DNA from 3 places in the Rhodococcus sp. 2G genome. Region 2 is predicted to be linked to each of the others. Evidence: riboswitches for the same ligand, from Rfam matches in the RefSeq annotation. Region 2 holds a riboswitch; each other region holds the start of a gene.
The links. A riboswitch is a leader RNA that binds a small molecule or an ion and turns the genes downstream of it on or off. The one in region 2 is predicted to bind thiamine pyrophosphate.
Positions count from the first base shown of each region.

Region 1: another riboswitch for thiamine pyrophosphate. It lies ahead of thiO (glycine oxidase ThiO); the one in region 2 lies ahead of BO226_RS01940 (ABC transporter substrate-binding protein).
Region 3: another riboswitch for thiamine pyrophosphate. It lies ahead of thiC (phosphomethylpyrimidine synthase ThiC); the one in region 2 lies ahead of BO226_RS01940 (ABC transporter substrate-binding protein).

Region 1 is NZ_CP018063.1:3,265,737-3,269,009, reverse strand. It holds gene BO226_RS15390 (NUDIX hydrolase) at 1-323, shown strand, start outside; gene thiE (thiamine phosphate synthase) at 328-1,017, opposite strand; TPP riboswitch at 1,044-1,156, shown strand; gene thiO (glycine oxidase ThiO) at 1,153-2,217, shown strand; gene thiS (sulfur carrier protein ThiS) at 2,214-2,426, shown strand; gene BO226_RS15370 (thiazole synthase) at 2,419-3,204, shown strand.
Region 2 is NZ_CP018063.1:389,416-392,688, reverse strand. It holds gene BO226_RS01945 (hypothetical protein) at 1-1,235, opposite strand, end outside; TPP riboswitch at 1,554-1,650, shown strand; gene BO226_RS01940 (ABC transporter substrate-binding protein) at 1,633-2,700, shown strand; gene BO226_RS01935 (ABC transporter permease) at 2,678-3,273, shown strand, end outside.
Region 3 is NZ_CP018063.1:4,624,935-4,628,207, reverse strand. It holds gene thiC (phosphomethylpyrimidine synthase ThiC) at 1-1,551, opposite strand, end outside; TPP riboswitch at 1,550-1,659, opposite strand; gene BO226_RS21985 (IS1380 family transposase) at 1,864-3,273, shown strand, end outside.

The sequences.
Region 1 (3,273 bases), 2.4 Mb from region 2:
CCGGCGCGACGAGCGCCCTGCTCGCCGACCTCGCCGCGGTCCTGCCCCGCACCGTCGAAATTCCCGACGGGACGTTCGGCTGGGTCCCCCGCGTCGAAGCGGTCCTCGAAGGGCATGCCCGCGACGCGACGATCGACGACGTCCGGATCCCGGTGCACAGCGCGGACGGCAGCGGCGACGACGAGCTGGCACGGCTCGCCTCCACCACGGCCGTGGTCGACCCCGGGGTGACGGTCGTGGTCACCGCGGATCGCGGCCTGCGCGCGCGGTTGCCCAGGGGCACGATCTCGATGTCGCCCTCGGCCGTGCTGGGCTGGCTGTAACGCCTCAGGTCGGGAGTGCGGCCTTCAGCGCCGCCGCGGCTGCCCGCGGATCGGATGCCTTCGTGATCGCCCGGACCACCGCGACCCGCGTGGCACCGGCGTCGAGCACCTCGGGGAGCCGCTCGAGATCGATGCCGCCGATCGCGAACCACGGCCGTGCCGGCTGCGACTGCGCGACCTCGCGCGTCACCTCCAGCCCCGCTGCGGTCCGTCCCGGCTTGGTCGGTGTGTCCCACACCGGCCCGGATGCGAAGTAGTCGACGCCCGCCTCGATGTCGGCGAGCGCAGCCTGCGCGCGGCTCGACGTCGAGCGGCCGATGACGATCTCGTCGCCGAGGATCTGCCGCGCGTGCCGCACCGGCAGGTCGCCCTGACCGAGATGCAGGATGTCGGCGCCCGACGCGAGCGCGATGTCGGCGCGGTCGTTCACGGCCAGGAGCGCACCGTGGCGTGCACACGCCTCGCCGATGATCTCGAGGGCGGCGAGTTCCTCGCGTGCCTCGAGGCGTCCGAACTTCTTCTCGCCGGCCGAGTCCTTGTCGCGCAACTGGACGATGTCGACCCCACCGGCGAGGGCCTCCTCGACGAACCGTGCGAGGTCGCCGGTGTCCCGGCGAGCGTCGGTGCACAGATACAACCGGGCGGTCGCGAGGCGGCCGCGCGGGTCGGGATGGTTGCCGCGATAGGTGGTCACGACCAAGACGGTAGCCTCTAAGCAGAAAGTGACGACACGGGAGTCCCGAGGTTCGCGGGGCTGAGAGGGGGCCTGCCGGCCCCGACCGTTATGACCTGACCCGGATCATGCCGGCGCAGGGAGTGAGGTGGACCAATGGCAACTGTGGCCGTCGTGGGTGGCGGAGTGATCGGGCTGTCGATCGCATGGCGCGCGGCCCGCTCGGGGCACATCGTGACCGTGCACGACCCGAATCCCGGCAGTGGCGCCTCGTGGGTGGCCGGCGGGATGCTGGCCCCGCTGTCCGAGGGCTGGCCCGGTGAGGACCACGTGCTGTCCCTGGGTGCGGCCTCGCTCGACCGCTGGCCCGGATTCGCGGATGCACTGCGCGCGGAGACCGGCGTCGACGTGTTCACCGCCGAGGAGTCGCTGACTGTCGCGCTCGACGCGGCGGACGCGGCCGACTTGCGGACCGTCGCCGAATGGGTCGGGGAGCGGGGGCACGAGATGCGTCTGCTCTCCCGTGCGGAGATCCGGGAGTTCGAACCGTCGCTCGGCCCGAAGGTGCGTCTCGGACTGCTCGCGCCCACCGAGTCGTCGGTCGACAACCGTACGCTCGTCGACGCCCTGCGCGTCGCGGCCACCGCGGCCGGGGTGCGTTTCTCCGACGCCGCCGTCCACGATCTCGCCGACCTTCCCGACGATCAGGTGGTGCTCGCCGCCGGCTCGGCGTCGGCGCGACTGTGGCCGGGCCTTCCGGTCCGTCCGGTCAAGGGCGAGATCCTGCGCCTGCGGGTGCGGCCGGGCGCGACTCCGCCGCCGCAGCGCACCGTGCGCGCGAGTGTCCACGGACGCCCCGCCTATCTGGTGCCCCGCCACGACGGCCTCGTCGTGGGCGCCACACAGTACGAGGCGTCCGACACACAGGTCACGGTGGCCGGGGTGCGCGATCTGATCGCCGACGCCGAGAAGATCTTTCCTGCGCTCGGCGAGTACGAACTGTTCGAGGCGAGTGCGGGCCTGCGCCCGATGACCCCCGACAACCTGCCGCTGATCGGCCGGCTCTCCGATCGTGTCGTCGCCGCGACCGGCCACGGCCGCAACGGTGTGCTGCTCACGCCGCTCACCGTCGACGCGGTGCTCGCCGAACTCGGTGGGCGGTCGCTGGCCGACGCGCAGTACGCCTGTCCTGGACGAATTACGGAAGCGAGTGTGGGATGACGAACGTATCCGTGGGCATCACCGTCAACGGTGAGGACAAGTACTACGACGCGGCCCCGACCGTGTCACAACTGCTGAACGAGCTCGGTCTGCCCGAGAAGGGCATCGCGGTCGCCGTCGACGGTGTCGTGTGCCCGCGTGGCCGCTGGTCGGAGCCGGTCACGCGCGGAGCGAGCATCGAGATCCTCACGGCGGTCCAGGGTGGCTGACACACACGATCCCGGCGCCGACCTGCCGCAGCTCACCATCGCCGGCCGCACCTTCGGATCGCGGCTGATCACCGGCACCGGTGGCGCGGCGAACCTGGCCGTGCTCGAGGAGGCACTCGTCGCGTCGGGCACCGAACTGACCACCGTCGCGATGCGCCGTGTCGACGCGGCCTCCGGAACCGGTGTCCTCGACCTGCTGCGCCGCCTCGGCATCGAACCGCTGCCGAACACTGCCGGGTGCCGCGGCGCGAAGGAAGCCGTGCTGACCGCGCAGCTCGGGCGGGAGGCGCTGGAGACCGACTGGGTGAAACTCGAGGTCATCGCCGACGAACGGACGCTGCTGCCCGACGCCATCGAACTCGTCTCCGCGGCCGAACAACTCGTCGACGACGGCTTCGTCGTCCTGCCGTACACGACCGACGATCCCGTCCTCGCGCGGCGCCTCGAGGACGTCGGTTGTGCCGCGGTGATGCCGCTCGGCTCGCCGATCGGGACCGGCCTCGGTATCTCGAACCCGCACCACATCGAGATGATCGTCGAGGCTGCGGGTGTGCCGGTGATCCTCGACGCGGGAATCGGAACCGCCTCCGACGCGGCGCTCGCGATGGAACTCGGTTGCGACGCCGTGCTGCTCGCGACCGCCGTCACCCGCGCGAAGGATCCGGCGCTGATGGCGTCGGCGATGCGTCACGCCGTCGAAGCGGGATTCCGTGCCCGGCACGCCGGCCGGATCCCGAAACGCTTCTGGGCCCAGGCATCTTCGCCGATGGAGCCGTGACCGGTACGGGAAGCCCCTGAGCACCTTGGTGTTCAGGGGTTTCCGATTGTCGCGCGACGGGTTACCGAT
Region 2 (3,273 bases):
TCGCCGAAGAATCCCGACCCGAGCACCTCCGGCGTGGCGGGAACAGGAAACAGCTTGTCGCGCACGGGCGCCCCGGTAATGAATCCGACGCTCACCTGCAGGAACCCCAGCGGTTGCGAATTGTCGTCGAGGATCGCGCCGAGCACCGCCTCGTTGGTCGCGTTCAACGTCCGCACATCCGGGTCGCCCGTCGCGAACATCGCGTAGTCCCCCGACAACAGAGTGCGCAACGTCCAGTCGATGTTCGGGTTGTCGGGCATGCGCGGGACAATGCCGTCGGTGCTGTCCGGGTCCAGTCGCGCGGCGAGTCCGGTGAGTGCGAGCAGATTCGTCGTCTCGGGATTGATGACCGTGGGAAGTGCCAGCACCGGCGATGCCGTCGAGATGGAGCCGAAGAACGCATCGACTGGCGCCCAGACCGCTTCGGGCAGATCCGGGAGGGCACTCTGCCCGGGGGAGGGCGCTCCCGCCTCGATCACCGTATCGAGCGCAAAGTACCCGCCGCACTGGTTGTAACCGGCGTCGCCCGTGGTGGCGGGATCTCCGTCGAAGTCCCATTCCGCGAAGTAGCCGGTGATGAAACCACCGAGAGAATGTCCGCCGCACAACACTTTCCGTTTCCGCAGTTCCGGGTCGGAGAGTTCGTGACGCAGCAGGTCGTACTGGTCGCGCAGCGTCTGCTCGATGCCGACATGCGAGAGCCACGCGACGTCGGCGCCGCTCGCGTGGCCGGCGAATCGTCGCCCGTCCACTTCGGCACCGCGGAAGTAGTAGTCGGTCGCGGTGTCGAGCGAACCCGTCCGCAGTGCCGCCCGGGTACCGGTGTGGTCCTCGAGGCAGTTCGATCGCCGGTCGAGTGCCCAGAACTCGACGTGGGCACCACGGGCCGCGGCCGCGACGACGGTGTTGCGCGCGATGCTCTCGAACGCGCCCGCTCCCTCGAAGATCCCGGGCTGGGCGACGAGGATCCGGTCGGCGTCGGCCGAACTCTCCGGTCCGTCGGCCGACCGCCACCGCAGATACGACAACCGGTCGCACGCGGCGGGTCGCAGTCCCGCTTCCGCCGGCAGCGGCGCGGGTATCGACACTACGGACCCGAGCACCTCGCCGGCCAGCGGCGCCGACGAGTCATACGGCATTTCGGTGCGTCCGCTCGTCTCCGCCGACACCACCGATGCCGTCAGGACACTTCCCATCACCGCCGCAGCCATCGCGGCGCCCATCATTGCGCGCATCCCATCCCCCGATCGGTTCGTGCGTATTGAACACCGTTGCGGGAGTCGGGTCTACGGAAACAACAGAAGAACGGACCCGTCGGAGTTCACCGACGGCCCTTCATCGTCCGCGCAAGGGAGAGACATGCGCAGAGCGACGGTCCCTGCCGTTCGGGGGAAGTGGCAGGGACCATCACTCGAAGAGTCGGGATCTTCGATCCTTCCGTTGCGGGTGAAATGTGAGGGTGACATCCTGACCTGGGCATTTCCGTAACTTCGGGTCACATCTTCCGTTCTGCTCCCGTCCCGGCGGCCCCAGGAGGGCATGGTGCTAGGGTCGCCCGTGACACGGGGTGCTCCGCACGAGCGGGGCTGAGATCACACCCGTCGAACCTGACCAGGTAATGCTGACGAAGGGATGTCCCGACATGACCACGCCTGTACCCACATCGATCCGTCCCCTGCCCGCGCAGTGAAGGCGCGGCGGACTCTCGCCGGACTGCTCACCCTCGTCGCCGCACTCTCCGCGGTCGTCGGGTGCTCGTCCGATTCCGGGAGCGACACCATCCGATTCGCGTTGGACTGGACGCCCAACACCAATCACACCGGCCTGTACGTGGCGCAGCAGGAAGGTCTGTTCGCCGATGCGGGTCTCGACGTCGAGATCCTGCCGTACAACAACGCGACCCCCGACACCCTCGTCGACGCGGGTAGCGCCGAGTTCGGAATCTCCACGCACGCCACATCGACCATCGCCAGAGCCGCCGGGTCCCGGACCGTCGCGGTCCTCGCACCGCTGCAGCACTGGGCGACGGGGATCGCCGTGCGGGCCGACAACGCCGAGATCACGCGGCCGGCGGATCTCGACGGCAAGACCTTCGCGGGCTTCGCCAACCCCGGTGAGGACGAGATGCTCGCCGAAGTGATCCGCAACGACGGTGGTCGCGGTGAGTTCGAGAACGTGACGCTCGGGACGTCGTCGTACGAGGCCGTCTACTCGTCGACCGCCGACTTCACCGTGTCGTACCTGGCATGGGAGGGTCTCGAGGCCGAGCACCGCGGCCTGCCCATGCGGTACTTCGGCTTCACCGACTACGGCTTCCCCGACGCGTACGCGATCGTCGTCGACGGCAACGAGGACTGGATGACGGAGAACCCGGAGCAGGCACGCGCTTTCGTGCAGGCGCTGCACCAGGGTTACCGGATCGCCGCCGACGACCCCGATCGTGGAGCCCGGGCTCTGCTCGAGGCGAACCCCGGGGCCTTCCCCGACGAGGAACTCGTCTACGAGAGCCAGCGCATGCTCGCCGCCGAGTACATGCGTGACGCCTCCGGCGCCGTCGGAGTCCTCGACGCCGGGAAATGGTCGGGCTATGCCCGGTTCCTGTACGAGAACGGCGTGCTGTCCGGACCCGACGGCAGCCCGTTGACGACCGAGCCGGACTGGTCGACCTATGTCACCGATGACTACCTCGAAGACCGATAGCATCGGCCGCGCACGTCGGCTCCTTCCCGCGCTGCTCATCGCCGGGGCTCTGGTCGCGATCTGGCAGTCGTACGTCGTGGTGAGCGGTGTCCGCCCGCAGGTGTTGCCCTCCCCCGCACGCGTTCTCACGCAGGGGTGGTCTCATCGCGTCGACATCGCCGGGCACGCCTGGTCCACTCTGCAGGTCACGATGGTCGGGTTCGCCGTGTCGCTGGCACTGGCGTGGGCCCTCGCGATCGTCGTAGACTTCTCGCCTTGGTTGCGGCGGGCCCTCGTGCCGTTGTTCGTGGTGTCGCAGACCCTGCCGATCATCGCGATCGCGCCGTTGATGATCATCTGGTTCGGTTTCGGACTGCTACCGAAGATCCTCGTCATCGCGCTGGTGACGTTCTTCCCCGTCGCGATCGGGCTGCTCGAAGGGTTCGCGGCGGCCGACCGGGAGGCGGGCGCGTTGCTACGCAGTATGGGCGCGTCGCGGTGGCAGCAGTTCCGTTACGTGCGCCTGCCATCCGCGCTCCCCCGCTTCTTCACCGCCCTGCGGATCGGCATCACCTACGCCGTCGTGGGTGCGGT
Region 3 (3,273 bases), 1.0 Mb from region 2:
CGCTGTCTTGGCCGGTTCGGCCGGAAGCGTCTCGTCATGGAACTGCTCGGCCGTATCCGGATCCAGCGACAGAGCGAACTGATCCCGCCACCGAAACTCGAAACGCGCCTTCGACAACGCGTCGTCACGCTCGACGGCACCGGGATGGCCCTTGGCGATGTCGGCGGCATGAGCGGCGATCTTGTACGTGATGACCCCGGTCTTCACGTCGTCCCGATTCGGCAGTCCCAGATGCTCCTTCGGGGTGACGTAACACAGCATCGCGGTGCCATGGCGGGCGATCTCGGTGGCCCCGATCGCGGAGGTGATGTGGTCGTAGCCCGGAGCAATGTCGGTCACCAGCGGCCCCAGGGTGTAGAAAGGCGCTCCATGACATAACTTCTGTTGACGCTCCACATTTTCCCGCACCCGATGGATCGGGATGTGGCCAGGGCCTTCGACCATCACCTGAACGTCGTGAGCCCAGGCACGGGTGGTCAGTTCGGCAAGAGTGTCCAGTTCGGCGTACTGCGCGGCGTCGTTGGCGTCGGCGATCGACCCCGGTCGCAGCCCGTCCCCGAGGGAAAATGCCACGTCGTAGCGGGCGAAGATCTCACACAGTTCGTCGAAGTGGGTGTAGAGAAAATTTTCCTCGTGATGGGCGAGGCACCAACCGGCCATGATCGACCCACCTCGGGAGACGATGCCGGTGAGCCGCTCGGCCGTGAGCGGTACGTAGCGCAGCAGCACTCCGGCGTGGATGGTCATGTAGTCCACACCCTGCTCACACTGCTCGATCACGGTGTCGCGGAAGATCTCCCACGTCAGCGCATCGGCCTGGCCGGCGACCTTCTCCAGAGCCTGGTAGATCGGCACCGTGCCGATCGGCACCGGGGAGTTGCGAATGATCCATTCTCGGGTGGTGTGGATATCTTCGCCGGTGGACAGGTCCATCACAGTGTCCGCGCCCCAACGGGTGGCCCAGCGCATCTTGTCGACTTCGTCGACGATGGAGCTGGTCACCGCTGAGTTGCCGATGTTGGCATTGATCTTCACCAGGAAGGACTTGCCGATGATCATCGGCTCGGACTCGGGGTGGTTGACGTTGGCGGGGATGATCGCCCGACCCGCCGCCACCTCCGAGCGCACCAGTTCCACGTCGCAGTTCTCCCGCAGCGCCACGAACCGCATTTCCTGGGTGATGATCCCCGCCCGGGCATAGTGCATCTGCGTGACCGTCCGGCCTGTCTTCGCTCGCACCGGGACAGGTCGGGGCCCCTTCCACTCCTGGGACGCCTCTCCACGCCGCACAGCCGAGCGGCCATCGTCGAGCAGATCCCGTTCTCGCCCCGGGTAGTGCTCGACGTCGCCGCGAGCAGCAATCCAGTCGGAGCGCGTCGGCGGGAGCCCGACCAGCGGATCGCTACCGGGACCTGCAGTGCGGTAGACCTGCAGCGGCGGGTTCGGCACCCCGCCGGGAGAGTCGTTCAAGCGGATCTCTGTGACAGGTACACGCAGGTCGTGTTCCTCGTCGTGGACATAGCTCAGGGCATGCGAATTGGATGCACTCATCGGAATCGTTCCTACTTCCTTCGCCGGCATTACCCGGGCAGGTTCGACGGTCGCAGGCTGCCTCAGCCCGATCTCAGCCCCTGCAATGGGGCTCCCGTGGGGACGTCACAGACCCTAACACCCGACTCGTCTCGCTGCAGATGTAGCTGGTCCGGTCGTCGGAGCGGTGCGAAGTCGGCCCGTCCTGTACGCCCGGATACACCGATTCGGTTGGGGTGGCGAGCGGGTCGTAACGACGAAATGCCCTGCCGTAGTGGAAGAATCGATCTTGTCTAGGGATCAGTTCACACCACACCGGAGGGCATCTCGCAGATGCAACTATCTCACACCCGGCCCGTCGCCGCGGCGAGGTTCGACGACCCGAATCTGATGTCGACCGCGGGGCTGGTCCCGGTGATGGCGTTGGCGCAGGCCAGCGGCCTGCTCACCCTGGCCGATCAGCACCTGAGCGTGCCGACCGACAAAGGTGCCAACGCCGGCTACAAGGTCGGGTCCCTGATCGGTGGGATGGTCGCCGGCGCCGACAGCATCGCCGACCTGGCACTGTTGCGGCACGGGGCGATGGAGACCGTCTTCGACCGCCCCTATGCACCGTCGACCCTGGGATCGTTTCTTCGCCAGTTCAGCTTCGGACACGTCCGGCAACTCGACGCCGTCGCCTCGCGGTTCCTGGGCAACCTCGCCGAGAAGACCCCACTGGTCCCCGGCATCGACACCGGGCGAGTCCTGGTCGATATCGACGATTCGATCATCGAGGTCCACGGCCACGGCAAACAAGGCTCCGGCTACGGCTACTCCGGCGTGCGCGGACTCAACGCCCTCATCGCCACCGTCACCACCGAGACCGCTGCTCCGGTGATCGTCGGCCAACGCCTGCGCCGAGGAGCGTGCGGCTCCGCACGCGGGGCCGCCCGGATGGTCTCCGATGCGCTGGCCACCGTCGACCGGCTGCGTTCCCAGGCCGGCGGGGCGGACGGCCACGGCGCGTCGAAGCCCCTGGTCCGCGGCGACTCCGCTTTCTACGGCTATCCCACCATCGGGGCCGCGCTCCGCGCCGGCGCCGATGTCTCGGTGACCGTGCGCCTGACCTCCACCATCAAACGTGCGATCGCCTCCATCGGCGACGACGAGTCCTCGTGGACGCCGATCCAGTACACCGACGCCCTCTACGACGAGGGCACCGACACCTGGATCTCGCGGGCGGAGGTCGCCGAGATCCCGTTCACGGCGTTCGCCTCCCAGAAGAAGGCCCACCACGTTGCGGGACGGTTGGTCGTGCGGCGTATCCCCGACCTGCGACCGAAGAAAGACCAAGGTCAGGGCACGTTGTTCGACATCTGGCGGTTCCACGCGTTCTTCACCACCACCGACCCCGACGACCTCGATACCGTCGCCGCCGACAAGACTCACCGCCAGCACGCCATCATCGAGCAGGTGCACGCGGACCTGAAGAACTCCGCACTCGCCCATCTACCGTCGAACTCGTTTCCGGCGAACGCCGCGTGGCTCGTCTGCGCGGTGATGGCGTTCAACCTCACCCGCGCCGCCGGGACCCTCACCAGCGATCCCAAACTGACGAAAGCGACGACCGGCACCCTCCGCCGCACCATTGTCTCGGTCCCCGCCCGCGTCGCCTCCTCGGCGAGACGGTTGACGCTGCACCTCCCGCAGAACTGGCCGTGGGAAACAGCGTGGCACAACTTGTTCGACAACACCTTCGGT